3 linked regions of the Arachidicoccus terrestris genome follow. The main gene of each other region encodes a partner of the protein of the gene in region 3 in a complex. Links are inferred from orthologs where the notes say so. Each region holds a gene or a part of one and is shown on either strand. Other genes may lie near its edges.

Region 1 (6,630 bases), 810 kb from region 3 along the record:
GGGGAAACTAAAAATATTGATCTTCAGTATCACTACCGTGATCAGATGGATTCTGTTAGAAACCTATTGCAGGCAGTTAAGTTAAAGCAACTCGGTGACTATGTCACTCAAAAGCCAGATGCAGTTGCAGGCGCTTATCTGTTTTCTCACCTGTACACCTTTTCCAGTGATATGACTGTAGCGCAGATGGAATCATTCATGAATAAATTTACAGGTGAAGCAAAAAATTCTTCCTATTACCAATATTTAAATGAAGAATTGCAAAAGAAAAAGGCCGTTGCCGTGGGAGCGATAGCTCCGGATTTTACCTTACTTAAAAGAGACAGTACGCCTTTTACACTTTCGTCCACCAGAGGTAAATATATCATGATCGATTTTTGGGCCAGCTGGTGTCACCCGTGCAGGGAAGCGATTCCGCATTGGAAAGAAATATATCAAAAATACCACGACAAGGGTTTTGAAATCGTAAGTGTATCGGATGACTCTAAATGGAGTGATTGGAAAAGGGCGATGGATATGGAGAAAATGCCCTGGACACAAGTCTGTGATGAGTTTCCCGTCAAGCATATGCCGGCTAAAGTGGGATCGCTTTATATGACCCATTACATTCCATTTTATGTATTGTTAGATAAAGAGGGTAAGATACTAGTCTATTCCGGCAAGGAAGCGGATATTGATAATAAGCTAAAAGAGATCTTTGGCTCTTAAATTTAAAAATGACCTATATGCAATTAGATCAAATAAAACAGTCGCTTTGTCCGCTGTTATTAGTATTGTTTTTTGCGCTTGCAGGTAAAGGATACAGCCAGACGTTTCATTTAAATGGAACGACAAAAGGCAACGATGGCAAATGGATCTACCTCTATTATCCTGACCAGAATGGTAATCGCAGAACAGACAGTGTAGAAATTAAAAATAATGCTTATCACTTTTCAGGCACAGTGGCCGGGCCAGCGATGGTCTATATGGGTATAAAAGAAGATAACAATAGATTAAGTAATGAAAATGGTTACCGTTTCTTTCTGGAACCGGGAAATCTTCAGGCCCGCCAAGTGGGAGAATATTTAAAAAATAGCCGGGTTCACGGTTCTGAAACGCAGGATCAATACCAGCCATTAGTTGATCGTCAGGAAAAGCTCGATCATCAATGGCAGGTGGTTATGGATACCTTACACAATGTCAATAAGAGAAGCAATACCGAGTACCAGGAACTAAAAAACTGGGTGCTCCTACCCTATGTTGAGCAGCGGGAGGAAATGGAAAAATCCTTTTTCAGGGCGCATCCACAAAGCGCCGTTACGGCTTATTTACTACGCTTTTATGTCAGCAAAATGAAAATCGATTCACTTGAGAAATATTATAATGCACTCGGCTCAAAATTACAAGCGAGTACAAGCGGGCAGGAACTGGCAAAAGAAATTGCGAAAATAAAAAAAGGCTCCCCTGGTAGTATAGCAACGGATTTTCAAGCCACTGACATAAACGGCAAATCTTTGCAGTTATCGGCATTTAAGGGCAAATATGTGCTGTTGGATTTTTGGGCCAGCTGGTGTGTGCCTTGTAGAGCAAGCAATCCGCATATGAAGGAATTATACCATAGATATCATGATAAAGGACTGGAAATAATTGGTGTGTCTGATGATGATTTCGCACCTGAAAAGTGGAAAGCTGCTGTCACAAAAGACGGTGTAGGCATCTGGCATAATGTGCTTAGAGGCTATGACAAAAGTTTGGCGCCCGGTGCAGAAAATCCAAAGGATATATCAGGGAAATTTGGCATCCATGTATTGCCCACGAAAATACTGATTGATCCAAACGGTAAGATTATTGGCCGATTTACAGGAACTGACGACGAAACGTCTTTAGATGCAGCGTTAGTCAAGGCTTTTGAAAGTGACTGACCATGTACTTAGACAATAATTATAAAAAGAGCCAATTTTTATTTCCTGTAATAGTCGATAAAAATCGGCTCTTTTTGCTTCAAAAGACAAAAGAGTATTGTCTCTTGCATACCGCTTTTAAGCCATTAGGCGATATAGTTCCTTAAAAATTCCTTTATTTTTTGATGGTTCGGTGAACTCAGCGGCACGACTGGCAAACGCAGTTCATTTTTGATCAACCCTTTCTCAAATAAGAAGGCCTTAATACCTGCAGGATTATTTTCATTAAACAACAGTGTAAATACGTCTAGTATTTTATTATTAATGCTTGTTGCCTCCTTGAATTTTCCATCCAGTGCAAGGCGAACCATTGTAGAAACTTCTTTGGGAAAAGCATTACCAGCAACCGTAATCACCCCCTGCATACCCATCGCGATCTGTGGGATAGCAATATCATCTTCCCCGCTGGTCACCAGAAAATCTTCCGGAACATCTCTTAAAATGTGAGCAAACTGGGTAAAATTACCACATGCTTCTTTAATGCCACCAATATTCTTTACCTCTTTTGCCAGTCTGATAACAGTCTCAGCGTCAATATTTTTACCCGTGCGATGAGGAACATTGTATAAAAGTATAGGTTTGGGACTGGCCTCAGCCAAGGCCTTATAATGTTGGAAGATGCCCTCCTGGGAAGGCTTACTGTAATAGGGAGCCGCACTTAGTATAGCTGTTGCTTTTTGCAGGGGGAAAGTTTTCAACATTTCCACCACAGCCAGCGTGTTATTGCCTCCGATACCCACTACGACCGGAACTCTGCCTCCAACCCTTTCATAAGTATATTCGATGATCTGTATTTGCTCTTCCTTAGAAATTGTAGGGGTTTCACCAGTGGTGCCCAGGGTGACCAAATATTCGATACCGCCGTCAATCTGAAAGTCAATAACTTTACCTAATGCCTCAAAATCAATGGAGTGATCTTCGTTAAATGGCGTCACAATGGCAACGCCTGTACCTCTTAAAGAACTTTTCAGCGACATAATAATTTGCTGTATTAAATTTTAATGATGATGTTATAATATCTGATGAACCGGTAATTATGATTCAATAAAATTGCCCATTTTTTCAAATTTGGCGATGCGTTGTGTGATCCGCTTTTCTGCCGGGATTTTTTTGAGCTCTGCCAACGTCTTCTTGATCGTGTCTTTTAAGGTGGTAGCGGCCTGGTCGTAATCCCAGTGTGCTCCGCCGACAGGTTCCGCAATAACACCGTCCACCAGTCCAAACTCGCTCATATAATCAGAAGTTAATTTGAGCTGTTCGGCAGCTGTTTCTTTATAATCCCAGCTTCTCCATAGAATAGAGCTGCAGTTTTCAGGGGAAATCACTGTGTACCAAGAGTTTTCAAGCATAAATACCCTATCCCCTACACCAATACCCAATGCACCACCGCTAGCTCCCTCTCCGATTATTATACAGATAACGGGCACCTTCAGGCGGAACATCTCGTAAATATTGCGGGCGATAGCCTCACTCTGCCCCCTTTCTTCTGCTTCCATGCCTGGAAAGGCTCCAGGAGTATCAATCAGGGTGACAATAGGTTTGCCGAATTTTTCGGCCAATTTCATGAGTCTTAAGGCTTTACGATACCCTTCAGGATTCGCCATTCCAAAATTTCGCAATTGACGCTGTTTGGTATTGGTGCCTTTTTGCTGGCCGATAAACATGACAGTTTCACCATCTAAATCGGCAAACCCACCTACCATCGCTTTGTCATCTTTGACATTACGGTCCCCATATAGCTCAATAAAGTCCTTCGTCATTTTATCAATGTACTTTAGTGTATAGGGGCGATCGGGATGGCGGCTCAATTGCACACGCTGCCAGGGTGTCAGATTATCAGTGATTTCTTTGCGCTTGGCTTCTATCAAAGACTCTAATTGTTCTATGTTTGAGTTGTAATCAATTTTTGGGTTCTTCTCAGCCAGTTTCTTTGCCTGGTCAATTTGTTCATATAACTCCTTGATAGGTTTCTCAAAATCCAGAAACTGTCTGTTGGGATACTGCGGCATAATTGTTTAACTTTTAGTAATATCGAGTGTAAAAGTAACGTTAGAAAATTTTTTTAAAAAATATTTGTTTGATAAAATTATTTGTCCTTATATTTGCACACCCAAAACAAAGGATATCAAGTAGTTCTGGGTAATTTGGATCGGTAGTTCAGTTGGTTAGAATGCCGCCCTGTCACGGCGGAGGTCGCGAGTTCGAGTCTCGTCCGGTCCGCTTCTTGAAAAGTTAAGATTCTTCCTTAGCTCAGTTGGTTAGAGCATCTGACTGTTAATCAGAGGGTCGTTGGTTCAAGTCCAACAGGGAGAGCAAAATAAAGGAATTTCAGATGAATTCTTTTTGCCTACAAAAATGGAAGATTTGCGGGTTTTGAAATAAGTTCTTTATACATTTGCAGAGATGCATATTTGGATCGGTAGTTCAGTTGGTTAGAATGCCGCCCTGTCACGGCGGAGGTCGCGAGTTCGAGTCTCGTCCGGTCCGCTTCTTGAAAAAGAAGATTCTTCCTTAGCTCAGTTGGTTAGAGCATCTGACTGTTAATCAGAGGGTCGTTGGTTCAAGTCCAACAGGAAGAGCAGAAAATTAAAATGAATTTAAGTCAGTTTTGGAAATATGACTTATGAAATTAAAGCAGTTATAAATTTATCATAGCTGCTTTTTTTGTGTATATAATATATTTCTATATTTTTTGATAAATTAAGTAATACAAAAAGCTAACAGAAAGAGAATAGATTAGCGCGCATAATTGCCCCTCTATTTTGTCGTTATTTACCTTGAGTATTCCCACGTGAACGATCTAATTTTGGGAAATAAAACTTTTAAATTATGCGTAAACTAATGATGAAGATGTCGATGTCTGTTGACGGCTTTGTAAGTACGGGAAACGGCAAGATGGACTGGCTTTTCAGAAGCTCGGACGAAGAATCCAGGGCCTGGTCTGTAGGTGTCACTAAGGAAGCGGGGTTGATTATTATGGGCCGTAAAAGCTTTCATGACATGGTTTCTTACTGGCCTTCAGCTACCGGCCCTTTTGCAGCACCCATGAATGAAATCCCAAAAGGGGTCTTTACCAGAAAAGGATATGATGCGGCCAGTGGTATTGCACCCAAGGACAAGGAGCTGCCCGCAGCAGTGTCATGGGCGCAGGCAGAGGTGTTTAATGGAGATCTTACGGAAGAAATCAAGGCACTAAAACAGGAATCTGGAAAGCCCATTGTTGCGATCGGTGGTGCTGAATTTATGCGCAACCTGATTGCTACTGAACTCATTGATGAATATCAACTGGCCATCCACCCGGTAATCCTGGGCTCCGGATTACCTATATTAAATGGATTGAGGGAGCAATTGGATTTAAAATTGGTAGATGTGAAATATTTTCCAGGAGGTATTGTTGTTCATACTTATCAGCCGGCTTAATAGTATATTAAACACAGAATATTCTTTGATTTTACGCAATTTTAGTGAAAAGGGAAATCTGATTTATCTGACGGAATTCTGGGAAGGCTTCTTTGGCTAACTTTATCTGTCTGGAGCTTCCCCATGATCACTTAAGATCGCATAATAAAATCAGAATGTAGTCTAATGACATCAGCGATCGGCCGGTTCATACGTCCGCCACTTACGCATGAGCTGGTCCAATCGGTTTTAGCCCGATATTTGTGCAATCGCAGAGCATTACAACGGTTTTCCAGTCATGGCAAAAATGAAAATAAAATCTGGCGAATTTATAGCGCTCTCGGCCAGTTCAATGATGTTGACGGCCTTGGGTATTGATATTATGCTGCCTGTTTTCGGAGCAGTGGGGAATTATTTTGAACTCCCACCCGATTCCAATGTTACAGCCAATATTGTTGTTTTCTTCTTTATGGGTCAGATAGCCCAACTTATTTTTGGAATACTCTCTGACCATTTTGGAAGATTGACTATTTTAAGAATTGGCTTTCCTCTTTATATCATTAGCGGTGTCATTGCTGCATTCGCTCCTAGCCTTCCTGTTATGTTTGTCGCGAGATTTGTAGCAGGAATGGGCGCTTCAGCTGTTTTCTCTACAACTGTTGCCGGAGTCCGTGACAGATTTGTAGGAGATCAAATGGCACGTATTATGTCCCTTATTTTTACAGTTTTCCTATTTACGCCTGTCTTTGCGCCCTTTTTAGGTAAGATCATCTTGGCAATTTCTACCTGGCATATGGTTTTTCTGGCGCCTTCCCTATTTGCAGCCTTTGTTTTCCTATGGTCATTCCGCTTAGAAGAGTCATTGCCCAAGCAAAGCCGGAGGCCTGTTAATTGGAATAATATACAATCGTCTTTTGTCAAGATAGTCATGAACCGGCAGTTTATCCGGTATGCCGGCACATCTACTATTCTATTCGCTGCATTTAGTGCGTACATTGCCAGTTCAGAATATATTATTGCAGAAAAGTTTGGTCATCCAGAATTATTTACCTGGATCTTCGCAGGTATTGGATTACTTATGGCATTTACTACTTCTTTAAACGCACGGTTAGTTAATCGTTTTGGAGCCAGAAGAACATTGAGGGGGTTGATAGTTATTTATACAACTATCGGAGGGCTCTTGCTACTGTATACGATTCTATCTGGCCATACGCCAAGGATGTGGGTCTTTTTTCTAGCTGTTGCACCTATGTTGGCATTGAACCTGGCCATCGAACCCAACAGCAGCGCA
Region 2 (6,630 bases), 460 kb from region 3 along the record:
GGGCAGATCTTTAGCCACCTGAGCCTTGGTGCGTCTCAGGATAAAAGGACTGGTCAGATTCCTTAATGACTCCATCTTATCCAGATCCCCTTCCCGGTCGATAGGGATGACATACTCATTGTTAAAAAAGCTTTTAGATCCCAACAGGCCCGGCAATACAAAATTCAGCTGGGCAAAAAGATCAAATGTATTATTCATGACAGGCGTACCGCTGAGCGCGATCCTGCTCACCGCCCGGATCATGCTTACCGAGCGCGTGATACTGGCCGTCGTATTTTTAATATTATGACTTTCATCGATGACAGCCACCTGCCAGACAAGTGAACAGAGTTTATCAATATCCTGTCTGACGGTGCCATAACTGGCGATCAGCAGGTCATAATCGCCTTCCAGAAATCCGGTCCAACTCCTTGAAGGGCCCGTATAGAGATAAGTGGATTTACCCGGCAGGTATTTTTCCATCTCCTGCTGCCAGTTGTGCAAGAGCGAAGCGGGGCATATAACAATACTTCTGCCATCGGGAGTGAGTTCCCACTGCCTGGCCAGAAAACAGATGGTCTGAAGGGTTTTCCCCAGGCCCATATCATCAGCCAGGCAGGCGCCGGCTTGCATCTCCGATAACAGCACCATCCACTCATAGCCTTTTTGCTGATAGGGCCTCAAAGTCGCCTGTACTGCGGCCGGTACTTCGTAGACGATCTCCTTATTTTCCTGCCATTTCCTCCAGGCAGCCCGCCAGCTATCGGGTAAGATGTTTTCTGCGATCTGTTTAGCGTCCTGCTGTTTATTCTGTACTTCCCAAAATAGCCAGGAAGGCAATAAGAGTGTATGCTTCTCTATCTGGGCATGTTTTATATACACCCCATACTGCAGTTGCCACTCCTCCGGAAAAACAGCAATACTGTCGTCTTTCAACAGTACATTATTCTGTCCGGCGAGCAGCATTTTCTGTATCGTTGTTGCCGGCACCTGCTCTTTATCGAAACAGACTTTCAGCTCAATCAATATGCTTGCTCCATTATTGGAGATCAGCTTCATACTGGTGGCCGGTTCATGTGGACTATACTTAAAGTGAGAGAGTTTATCCAGACCTAAGATCTGCACATTTTCTTCCAGCAGGTTTTTATAGGCCTTGACAAACCATTGTTTTTTTCTGGCTTCAGAAAATGAAAGATAAAAAAAGCCTCTTTTAGCCTGAGCCGGAAAAGCCGTATGCAATCCCTTTACATAGGTCAGGAATGCCTCTTCCCGTTCTTTGTCTCTGTAGATACGGTAGCCGATGCCCTTATGCATCAATTCCTGTGACGGCACATAAGTACCGTCCACCATCAGATGATCGTAGCTCCAACGCGGCATAAAGACCAAAAAAGCATCATTGAGCTCAGAGAGCTGAATGCTGCACTGCGGCCGCTCCCGGATCTCCCGGATCTCAAAAAACCCATTCTTAATGACCGTATAATCGAGTTCCAGGCGGCGAAGAATTTTCTCGGGAAACTTTTCCGCGGTTAAATTTTCTGATTCCGCCTCCATTTCTTCCAGCCACTTAAGGATCTTATAATCCTTTAGTGTCAAAAATTGCCAGTCATTACCGCCACGGACCATAAATTCAAATCTGCTGTCCTGTGAAAGCGGGGCGGTCCGGCCGTTACGTTTAATGTAAGGGATGGCATAAAACTTATTTTCCTGTCGGACCAGTTCAAAATGTATGGATAAAATCTGATTGGATATCTGGCAGGGCTCCAGTTTTTTAGTGTTGGTTACCGGGTCTGTCGTCCATTGATAATGCAACAGCACATGGGAGGCTTTGGCAAAACGCGTTACCTGCTCATAGGTATGTTTACAAACCTGTTCAGCGACCATTCGCTGGATGCCAGGATCATTTCCCGCCCGTGTAAGCAACATTTCCGCCGCCCCTATTTTCATTTGATTAGCTTCCTTGCCAATTGATTCGAGAAACTGGTTATAGGTAGAGGAAAACCCGGCTCTCAGGTTTTTAATATTTTTCTTATTGATTTCGCCTTTGCGGTAGGTCGTTACTTTTCCATTGGTCACAATAGAGAGAAAGGAAAAATACCCGTTATTTTTCTTTAGATTTTCCGGCTCCCATAACAGGCCCAATTCTAATTTTCCACTCATATTTCTAACGCGCTTTATCTTCTTTTTTATGGGCTAAGTTAGCCTAAAAACAAAAGAGGGTAGTCCGTCTTAGTTGTTACTTGGCCACCCTCTTCTTGCGCCTGTTCAGGCAATGTATCATTTTGCTTACTTCATCTTGAAAGATTCCATAAACTTAGTCGTAAACTCCCCTTTGCGAAACTGCTCATCCTGCATCAGTTGCAGATGGAATGGAATGGTCGTTTTTACACCATCTCCCTCAATTACATATTCACTCAGGGCACGGTACATCGTATCAATCGCTTCTTCCCTGGTTCTGGCCACCGCGATCAGTTTGGCGATCATGGAATCATAGTAGGGAGGGATCGCATAACCGGAATACACGTGGCTGTCCACACGGACACCATGTCCGCCAGGTGTATTAAGTGTCTTAATTGTACCGGGAGAAGGCCTGAAGTCATTATAGGGATCCTCCGCATTAATACGGCATTCAATAGCGTGCATTACCGGGACATAATTCTTACCGGAGATCTTCTCTCCCATGGCAATTTTGATCTGTTCTTTGATCAGATCAAAATTAATGACTTCTTCCGTCACACAATGCTCTACCTGTATACGGGTATTCATTTCCATAAAGTAGAAATTGCGATGTTTGTCTACCAGAAATTCAATGGTTCCCACACCTTCATAATTGATAGAAGCAGCAGCCTTGATAGCGGCAGCGCCCATCGCTTCTCTCAACTCCGGCGTCATGAAAGGAGAAGGTGATTCTTCTACCAGCTTCTGGTGACGGCGCTGAATAGAGCAATCTCTTTCACTCATATGACAGACGGTACCAAACTGGTCGCCGGCCACCTGTATTTCAATATGATGCGGTTCTTCCACAAATTTCTCCATATAAATACCATCGTTCTTAAAGGAAGCAGCCGCTTCCATTTTAGCCGTGGTGTAATTTTTCTCCATTTCCTCCTCTTTCCAGACAACCCGCATTCCTTTACCGCCACCTCCGGCGGTTGCTTTCAGGATCACCGGATAGCCCACGATCTTTGCGGACGCTTTCGCGTGCTCGAGACTCTGTAATAACCCTTCCACTCCGGGTACTACCGGCACACCGGCCTTGATCATCGTATCTTTAGCTGTCACTTTATCACCCATCATGTTGATCATCTCAGCAGTGGGTCCGATGAATTTCACGCCATGATCATTACAGATTTGGGCAAATTTGGCATTCTCGGCTAAAAACCCGTAACCCGGATGAATCGCGTCACTATTGGTAATCTCTGCTGCTGCCATAATATGCGCAATATTCAGGTAGGAGTCTACACTAGGAGCCTTACCAATACAGACGGCCTCATCTGCAAAACGTACATGGAGGCTTTCTTTATCAGCAGTAGAATAAACAGCAACCGTTTTAATACCCATTTCACGGCAGGTTCTGATAACCCTCAGGGCAATTTCTCCGCGATTGGCAATTAATATCTTCTTAAACATTGTATGAATTTGGTCATGATTAAATGGACACAGAAAGCTGATACATCACATCTGACACTTGCCTTTAGTATCCTAACCCCTGTCTGTCTTGTTCACCGGGGAAAAATTAACTGGGCCAACCGGCCCTAAACAAACAGGCCAGGCCATACGGCCGGGCGCTATATCTTTCTTTATTGGGGTTCTACCAAAAATAAAGGCTGATCGAATTCCACCGGAGAGGCGTCATCTACCAGTACTTTTACAACCGTACCTGACACCTCGCTTTCGATTTCATTGAACAGTTTCATGGCTTCAATTATACAGACAGACTGTCCGGGTTTTACTTCCTGTCCCACTTCAACGAGTAAGGGCTTATCCGGGGAGGCGCGACGGTAAAATGTGCCGATCATCGGGCTCTTGATGGTGACCAGGTTGCTCGTATCGGCTGCCGCTGCTTTCTTTTCAGCAGCGGGTGCTGGACCTTGCTGAGGCAATGGAGCGGGTGCTGCCGCCTGTGGCAGAAAATTCGGTTGAATGGGCTGCGCATTAACAAAAGTCTGGATGTTTTCCTTTTTCTGCTTGATGGTGATCTTGAAATCCTTCTCCTCGATGGAAAGCTCGCCTATATTGCTTTTGTTAATCGTCTTGATAAGTTCCTGGATCTGTTTATATTCCATGGTTAAAAATTAATTATGAATAATTACAATTTTATTGAAAATTACCGAATTTTTCTATACTAAAAAAACATAGCATGTGTTTAATATACCATGCGGTTTTCTCTAAAAATAGCGGGCGCTGGAAAGCGAGGCAAAAACCCTTTCCTTCATCTTCGGAAACGCATTTACCCAGCTTCAAGGCAAAGGACAAGTAGTCTCCTACTCCTTCACTCTTTCTACGTAATCCCCGGTCTTTGTATTGATACGGATCAATTCCCCTTCATTGACAAAAAGCGGCACATTGACAGTAGCGCCTGTTTCCAGCGTGGCAGGCTTGGTGGCACGGGTAGCGGTATCGCCTTTCAGGCCGGGTTCACAATAAGTTACCTGCAGAACAATTTTTTCAGGTAATTCAGCACCAATGGGCTGTTCTGTTTCTGTATTGATAAATACATTGACTTCGCTACCGTCCTTTAGGAATTGGGGGGCATCAATCATTTCTTCAGCGAGGGTAATCTGCTCAAATGTCTCATTATTCATCAGATTATACCCGGTTTCATCTTTATATAGGTACTGAAATGCGTGTTTTTCTACTCTGACAGGAAAAATGGTCTCTCCACTGTTCCAGGTCTTTTCAATCGTACGGTTGTTATCCACCCCTTTTAACTTTGCCCATACTTTGGCCGCGGCTCTTGCGGTTTTATTTTCTCCGAACTCTACGACAGAGTACAGGTTATTGTCTAATTTCAGGATTAAACCACGACTGATATCAGAAGTTGTAGCCATAAAAATCTTTACTTATTGATTATTTTGAAACGTTTACAAGAGGCAAATGTACTGATTAGGGAGCAAATCCGTTATTTTTTTTGCAAAAAATAGGCCTTTTCAGGCAGGGGTATTGTCCTTAAAAGCCCATAAATGCATACATCCGTACGTTTTATAGGGGCTCCACCCGTCAGAAATCTCCAACACCTGACGGCGGAACTGCTTTTTGTCTGCACGATCAAGTTTATATAAGCTGGCCATGGCCAGCTGAATACCCAGATCATCCACAGCAAAGATATTTTCGCGGCCCAGGGTGAACATTAAAAGCATTTCAACTGTCCAGCGCCCTACGCCCTTGATCTGGGTCAGCCATTCGATAACCTCCTCAGATTCCATGCCCTGGAGCCTTTTATCGGTTACTTTGTTATCCAGACAGAACCGGGCTACATTCAGCACATACTGGGATTTAGCATTACTGAGACCAATGGAGCGAAGCTGCGTTGGATCCAGGTCGCTGATTAGCTTAAGGGAGGGATTTTTTCGGCCACAGAGTCTGAAAAAGCGCTCATGGAGTACTTGGGCGACTCGGACGCTGAGTTGCTGGCCCATAATAGACTGAATCAGCCGGATAGGCGCTCCTGATCTCACTTGCAGCGGAGGCAGCGGGCTTAAAAGTGCCTTTCGTAAATGTTTATCCTTTTGGAGATGGACAAAATATTCCATAGCCCAGCGTTAAACGATTTTATAAACAAGAACGGCCAGAATATAAATGCAGGTGATCAAAAAAATACCCTTCGCCGTCTGATCGATCTTGCGATTGATATAGTAAGTGAAGATGATTACATTGGCCATCAAAGATATACTGGATACGGCCGTCAGTATAGATTTATTATGAAAGACAGCCCTTGCATACTCTTTAAAGGAAAAAACGGGAAAGAACTTAACCAGATAATACCCCAGTATACCGATCGACGGTGCCAAAAGGCCGATCAGTATTCCCAGTTTAACATTATCTTTTTTAAGCATCAAAATGTAGTTGTTTTTCCAGCGTTTCTTTTAATTTGTAATTGGTCAGGTCAAATTGCACCGGCACGACGCTTACGTAGTTATTGGCCAGTGCCCATACATCCGTATCAGGCTTCTCATCAAAATTAACGAATTCACCGGTCAGCCAGTAATATTTTTTTCCAGTCGGGTCTTTGCGCTCTTCAAAATCTTCCTCATATTTAGCATAAGCCTGCCTGCAGATCTTCACTCCCTGGATCAGATCCGCGGGTACAGCCGGAAAATTCACGTTCAGACATAAATGTTTGTCCAGTTTTTTATGTAACAGACTTTCTACCAGTAGTCTGGCATATTTGCGGGCACCTTCAAAATCAGCTTCCACACTAGGATCCAGCAAACTGAACCCCAGGCTGGGTATACCCTCGATGCTGGCTTCCAGTGCCGCAGACATCGTGCCTGAATAGATCACATTGATAGAATGATTGGCACCGTGATTAATACCACTCAAACAGATATCCGGTTTGCGATGCAGGACTTTATCAACAGCGAGCTTCACGCAGTCTACCGGCGTACCGGAGCAGTGATAACTTTCGACGCCGTTGCCAAAAAGCTGTGCTTT
Region 3 (6,373 bases):
ACCAAGGCAGGGAAGATGAAAGTTGTCCGTGTGGCGGATAAAGTCTTTATCGGCAAAGATATTCTGCACGCAGCTGTCTTCCAGAAAGGAGACGAAAGGACTACCTTTAATATGATCTATGTGGATGGGAAATCTGGCGTTTCCTATGCCAAACGTTTTAATGTGACTGCCATCACAAGAGATAAGGAATACGACCTTACCAAAGGAAGCGATAAGAGCAAGGTACATTATTTTACAGCGAATCCCAATGGAGAAGCGGAAGTTGTTCGCATTTTACTCAGCCCTAACTGTAATGCCCGGAATAAAGAGCTTGACTTCGATTTTAGTACGCTGGAGATTAAAGGCAGAAGCTCTAATGGTAATCAAGTGGTTAAATATCCGATTCGCTCTGTTAAATTAAAGGAGAAAGGGAAATCCACGTTGGAAGGCCGAAAACTTTGGTTTGATGATAAGTTTGGCCGACTTAATATGGAAGAGAAAGGTAATCTCCTGGGGTCTTTTGACGACGAAAATATCCTCGTGATTTATAGTGACGGCAGCTATGAGATTGTCGATACTGAGTTATCACAACGATTTGATGTAGAGAAGGTTATTCTTATAGAGAAGTTTGATCCTGAAAAAGTCATTACAGCGGTTTATCTGGATAATGATAAAAAACAGTTTAATGTTAAGCGGTTCAGGATTGAAACCAACACCATGAAGTCTAAATTCAGTTTTATCAAGGACGGAGAAGGAAACTATGTTGAGGCTGTAACCATGGATGAACAGCCGGTCTTACAAGTTCAGATTGGCAGAGGAAGTTCCCAAAGGACGACTAAGTTTCGCATTGCAAACCTGGTAGAAGTGATGGGCTGGAAAGCCGTCGGTGCCAAGTTAATGGACTTCAGTAAATCTGTAGCGATGGAATGGATCAGTCCCAAAAAAACAGCCGGAAATGCGGATGACCAGCCGAGTCTGTTTTAGCGTATCCTGTGCGTGTTGCCTTGAGATAAATTATAATAGCAGTAAAAGAAATGTCCGCTTCACGTTCAAATGAAGCGGACATTTCTTTTACCCGGACAATCTCATTATTAGGCCATTAAGCGCTGTTCAGCTATGGTTGCTCTGTCGTAGGACTCTCTTCCTTTACAGGAATCATAATTGACGCAGCAATACTGATGCCTACACACAGCACGATAACACCCAGGGAGATCCCTATCGGAATATGGATATGGAAAAATTCAATGAGCATTTTCACCCCGATAAAGATCAGAATAAAGGCAATGCCTTGTTGAAGGAATCTAAACTTGTTAGCCGCGCCTCTCAACAGAAAAAACAGGCTTCTCAGTCCCAGGATCGCAAAAATATTACTGGAATATATAACCAAGATGTCACTGCTTGAAAATGCTGCATTCGGGCTGTCTTTTACAAGGGAAACTACTGTAGGGATACTATCCAGCGCAAAGGCGATATCGGTAACGGCCAGGACAATGACTACCAGGGTCAGTGATGTAAAAAACTTTTTGCCATTTCTTTTGATGACATATTTGCCCATGGGCTCTTCGTCTGTAAATGGAAGGGCACGTTGTATCCATTTAAAGAATTTAGAGTCCATCATATTGAATTCATGAGATTCCTTTTGGGCGAAGAGCTTAATTCCTGTGTAGAGTAAAAAGGCCCCGAATATATACATAACCCAGTGGAAACGGTCAATCAGGCCAATACCTACGGCGATAAACAGGATTCTAAAGACAATGGCCAGCAGAATGCCTATCAGCAGGGCACGGCCCATATCGCTTTCTTTAACTTTAAAAGCCGCAAATATGAGTATGAATACAAATATATTGTCAATGCTAAGGCTCCATTCCATTAGATAAGCCGAAATATATTTGGTGGCGGCATTCGAGCCATTTTCATACCAGACAAAGACCCAAAATGCAAGGGAAAGTCCGATCCAGAAAGCGGTTTGAATACTTGCCTGCTTGATGGAGATCTCTTTTCCTTTTTTACTCATGAGTCCTAAATCCAGCAGCAATGCTATGATCAGGACGATGCCAAAGATACCATAAACGATTTCTGTGTGTGTCAGGGCCATAGTAAGCGTTGAAAGCGGTGTTGAGACCAGAGTTGTAATAGTTGTTGTTAGTAGTGTTATGTTCATGATGTAAAAATAAAGGATTTTTGGATTGGCAATTCTTTTTCTTCTTTTATGCACCTGATTGTTTAGGCAACTACTGCTACCGGCCGCTTAGATCTCTTACGGCATCCGTCACTTTTAATATGGCAGTTGTAATATCCTGTTCAGTTGTAAATCTTCCCAGGCTAAACCGGATACTGCTTCTGGCCTGATCTTCAGACAGACCCATTGCTAAAAGGACATGACTGGGCTCGTTACTGGCCGTACTGCAGGCAGAGCCGCTTGAAACCGCAATGTCGGGGTTTAAACGCCCGAGAAGCTGCCTGCCTATGGTGCCCTCAAACCGGAGATTACTGACATGTCCCAGCCGGGGTGTTTCCCTGTCTGTGTTTACTTGTACGCCAGGCAGTTTTGTCAGTGCATGCTCGAGCCGATCTCTAAGGGACTGGATATTTTGTAAACTTTGTACCTCGCGAGGGTCTTTACAAATGGAAAGCGCTTCTGCCAGTCCTACAATGTCCGGCACGTTCAGTGTACCGCTTCGCATGGCTTTTTCATGACCGCCTCCGTGTATCTGTTCACTAAGCCGCACTCTGGGGTTTTTTCTGCGGACATATAATCCACCAATTCCTTTGGGTGCATATATTTTGTGACCTGAGAAAGCCATTAAATCGATATTGTCGTTTAGAACATGAATCGGTAATTTCCCCAGGGCTTGAGTGGCATCTGTAAAAAAGAGGACCCCTTTTTTATGACATAATTCCCCGATCCGCCGGAAAGGTTGGATCACCCCTGTTTCATTATTGGCGACCATTACAGCGACCAGTACCGTGTCCGGTCGGATAGCGGTTTCTAATACTTTCAGATCGATCATCCCTGCTGAATTAACCGGAAGATAGGTTAGTTCTGCATCTTTTTGTTCCAGCCACTTGCAGGTGTCCAGAACTGCGGGGTGCTCTGTTGTGACAGTAATAATATGTCGTCCCTTTGATCTGTAAGTTTCAAGAACTCCTTTGATCGCCAGGTTGCAGCTCTCGGTGGCGCCGGAGGTAAAAATGATTTCTGACGGGTCGGCACCCATTGATCTGGCAATCCGGCTACGGGCATTCTCCACCGCTTCATGGGCCTTACGACCATAGGGGTGGGCACTGGCTGCATTGCCGAACTGCATAGAAAAAAAGGGTAAGATCTTAGATATTACCCTTTCATCCACCGGTGTGGTTGCATTATAATCCAAATAGATCATTCCTATTTTAATTTCGGCTAGGATTTTTTTACAGTAAATTCAATATCCCAGTTGCTCCAGCGTAAAGTGACCAGACCTGTATCATCTAATTTGATGGTAAATTGCTCTACCTGATCAGTACTCATTTTTGTGGGTACTTCTACACGCATAAAATCGTTGGATTCGTCATAATTTGTACCCCATTGATTCCAGAGTTTGTTAAATATCAGTACCGTCTGATCTTTATCGGGAATCGTGTAAAGGCTATACTTGCCCGCCGGCAGTTTCTTTCCTTCGATTGTAACATCCTGATCAACCTGGAAGAGTGTAGCCTCATTCGCACCGGTACGCCATACTTTGCCGAAAGGAACAATGGTGGTAATCTCTCTACCCTTTAAATAAGGCCTGCCATAGACAATTTTAATATTGACACCGGATGTCGTTGTGGCTGATACACTGTCTTTGGGGCTGGCTCTTTTTTTAGGCTGTTGCGCGCTGGCTAGAACGCCAAGACCGATGGCAAACAGGCAAACCAGAATTAGCTTTTTCATCTGTTTAATTTAAATGTTTTAAAATGGCATCCCGAAATCCGCCAATAGCCATCAAATATACAATGACCGTACGGCGGTTCCATGGTATGAAGTTTCCGCTGATGAAATTACGTTAAAGATTTTAATGAATGCAGAGAAGTAATGGACTTTAGAAATATTTTATAGGATCAGTGGACGGACCATTAAAAACGGAATAGTGCGCTATTTGAGATAACGTTTGATTTCCCGGTCGGTATCTCGTTTTTTGAGGGTTTCCCGTTTGTCGTGGAGTTTTTTACCTTTGGCTACACCGATTTCCACTTTGACGAGGTTTTTATCATTGATAAAGACCTGTAACGGGATAATAGTGAGCCCTTTCTCTTTAATGCTTGCCTGTAGCCTTTTTAGTTCTCTTTTGGTCAGCAGTAATTTTCTGTCATGTACCGGAATGTGGTTGTTAGTGGTGCCTAATCCGTATTGGCCGATAAAAAGCCCTCTTAACCAGAGTTCTCCTTTATCAAACAGACAGAAACTGTCATTGAAACTTACCTTGCCACTACGGATACTCTTGACTTCGGTGCCAAGTAATACAATACCCGCAACATACTTAGTATCAATGTTGTAATGAAAATATGCCTGTCTGTTGGAATGTGTTGCGCCCATAACATTTTTATCTTTCTATCAATAACCCTGGGATAATTTTGCCTTGCTACAATAGCGTCATTGACAAAATAGCACGGTTACCGGTTGGACCAGAAATGCCGTGCGTTTGAATGTAATTGTATTTGCTGCGTCTGTTTTTTAAACTTTGAAGTGACGGAGCATAACACTTAGCTTGTCTTTCAAGGATTTTCTGTCTACAATGAAATCCAGAAAACCGTGATCTAATAAGAACTCACTGCGTTGAAAACCCTTAGGTAAATCCTTTCTTATCGTCTCTTTTATAATACGTGGGCCTGCAAATCCGATCAGGGCACCTGGCTCAGCGATATTGATATCGCCCAGCATGGCAAAACTGGCGGAGACGCCACCAAAGGTTGGGTCTGTCAATAATGAAACATAAGGCAGCTGGGCATCGCTTAATTGAGATAACTTGGCACTGGTTTTCGCCATTTGCATCAGAGAAAAAGCGCTTTCCATCATGCGTGCGCCTCCAGATTTACTGATCACCATAAAGGGGACCTTTTTATCAATAGCATAATCTACTGCCCGGCTGAACTTTTCTCCCATCACGCTGCCCAATGAACCGCCAATAAAGGCAAAATCCATGCAAGCGACAATGATGGGTGCACCGTTCATGCTACCGGAAGCAACCCGCATGCTGTCTTTGAGATCTGTTTTACTATAAATATCATCCAGACGTTTTTGATAGGACTTTAAGTCTGTAAACCCTAAAAAGTCCACACTTTTGATTCCTTCAAAATGTTCTTTAAAATTTCTATCGTCAAATAAAATCTTGAAATAATCCTCACTGCTGATCCGGTGGTGATATCCGCATTTGGGACACACATACAGGTTTTCTTCCAGTTCTGAGGAGGTACAGATATAATTACATTCCGGGCATTTGCTCCAGAGTCCTTCTGGGACCTCTTTTTTTTCAGAGGTGGTTGTCTGAATGCCTTTGCGCAATCTTTGAAACCATCTTTGTTTGGGTTCTCCTTCCGTTTTCTTATCCTGCTCCGGTATATAACTATTTTCTGATTTCAGTTCTTCTTCGCTCATATTTACTTTTAGATATATGTTTCAGACTGACAAAATTAAGGACTTTCCTACTTTATCAGGCAATTTAAAGGTATTTGTTTTATCTATGTAGACAAACGGTTGTTATTTTTAGAGAACTGATTTTAAATCGTAGAATTATTTACCCAGTTTTTTAAAATCGACCGCCTGAAGCGAAGAGAATACCGTTGTCGCCTCTTCCATAGATACTTTAGGAATGCTGATGATCATTTTGCAAAATAGCTGAGACTCCTGGCTTTTGATGGTTGCATTAAAAGTCTTAATCCAGCGCATTACTTCACCGAGCCGGGTATAATCGAAGTCCAACTGGCAATCCTCCATAATCTGTTTTTTAATGATAGGTACCATTTGCAAGGCTAGGGCGGCAGACGTTTTATACGCATTGATCAGTCCGGGCACTCCCAGAAGTGTTCCACCAAAATAGCGCACCACAATGATCGCTACATCCGTAAGCCCTTTACTGGTGATCTGACCCAGAATCGGTTTGCCGGCACTGCCTGAAGGCTCTCCGTCGTCGCTACTTCTGAAAATTAAATTGTCCGGCCCCAATTTATAGGCAAAACAAAAATGAACGGCCTTGCCATGTTCTTTTTTGAGTTCCGATTGCCGCTGCTTAAAGTCTTCCGGATGTTTGATGGGGAATGCATAGGCCAGGAATTTACTGCCTCTGTCTTTGAATTCGGCAATCGCCTCCTGACCAATTGTAAAAAATGATGTCTCCTGTGTCGTCATGTATGCTGGTCCTAATCGTTTTGAGCTGCA

Evidence for each region.
Region 1: the proteins of accD (region 3) and K9M52_RS17590 are in contact, whole or in part, in a solved structure (PDB 8UXZ), measured with the Escherichia coli proteins. The link is inferred for Arachidicoccus terrestris from one-to-one orthologs.
Region 2: the proteins of accD (region 3) and accC are in contact, whole or in part, in a solved structure (PDB 8UXZ), measured with the Escherichia coli proteins. The link is inferred for Arachidicoccus terrestris from one-to-one orthologs.

The regions. Positions count from the first base shown.
Region 1 is NZ_CP083387.1:4,494,461-4,501,090, forward strand. Bases 1,963-4,959 are described here. They hold K9M52_RS17590 (acetyl-CoA carboxylase carboxyltransferase subunit alpha), read right to left. Parts: upstream 3,950-4,959; coding sequence 2,975-3,949; downstream 1,963-2,974. Other genes in these bases: dapA (4-hydroxy-tetrahydrodipicolinate synthase), read right to left, coding at 2,027-2,917; K9M52_RS17615 (dihydrofolate reductase family protein), read left to right, coding at 4,770-4,959. In the rest of the region: K9M52_RS17575 (TlpA disulfide reductase family protein), read left to right, coding at 1-708; K9M52_RS17580 (TlpA disulfide reductase family protein), read left to right, coding at 726-1,901; more of K9M52_RS17615, read left to right, coding at 4,960-5,360; K9M52_RS17620 (MFS transporter), read left to right, coding at 5,647-6,630. UniProt on the Escherichia coli protein: Component of the acetyl coenzyme A carboxylase (ACC) complex. First, biotin carboxylase catalyzes the carboxylation of biotin on its carrier protein (BCCP) and then the CO(2) group is transferred by the carboxyltransferase to acetyl-CoA to form malonyl-CoA.
Region 2 is NZ_CP083387.1:3,225,029-3,231,658, reverse strand. The notes cover bases 1,435-4,431. They hold accC (acetyl-CoA carboxylase biotin carboxylase subunit), read right to left. Parts: upstream 3,607-4,431; coding sequence 2,263-3,606; downstream 1,435-2,262. Other genes in these bases: accB (acetyl-CoA carboxylase biotin carboxyl carrier protein), read right to left, coding at 3,777-4,262; K9M52_RS12585 (DEAD/DEAH box helicase), read right to left, coding at 1,435-2,136. In the rest of the region: more of K9M52_RS12585, read right to left, coding at 1-1,434; efp (elongation factor P), read right to left, coding at 4,461-5,027; K9M52_RS12565 (DNA-3-methyladenine glycosylase family protein), read right to left, coding at 5,127-5,729; K9M52_RS12560 (hypothetical protein), read right to left, coding at 5,739-6,032; 5'/3'-nucleotidase SurE, read right to left, coding at 6,025-6,630. UniProt on the Escherichia coli protein: This protein is a component of the acetyl coenzyme A carboxylase complex; first, biotin carboxylase catalyzes the carboxylation of the carrier protein and then the transcarboxylase transfers the carboxyl group to form malonyl-CoA.
Region 3 is NZ_CP083387.1:3,682,569-3,688,941, forward strand. What follows is about bases 3,634-6,373. They hold accD (acetyl-CoA carboxylase, carboxyltransferase subunit beta), read right to left. Parts: upstream 5,594-6,373; coding sequence 4,673-5,593; downstream 3,634-4,672. Other genes in these bases: K9M52_RS14310 (DUF2911 domain-containing protein), read right to left, coding at 3,634-3,892; smpB (SsrA-binding protein SmpB), read right to left, coding at 4,094-4,534; K9M52_RS14325 (IMPACT family protein), read right to left, coding at 5,729-6,343; ribD (bifunctional diaminohydroxyphosphoribosylaminopyrimidine deaminase/5-amino-6-(5-phosphoribosylamino)uracil reductase RibD), read right to left, coding at 6,355-6,373. Also shown: K9M52_RS14295 (DNA gyrase/topoisomerase IV subunit A), read left to right, coding at 1-963; K9M52_RS14300 (TerC/Alx family metal homeostasis membrane protein), read right to left, coding at 1,094-2,140; K9M52_RS14305 (cysteine desulfurase family protein), read right to left, coding at 2,217-3,362; more of K9M52_RS14310, read right to left, coding at 3,380-3,633.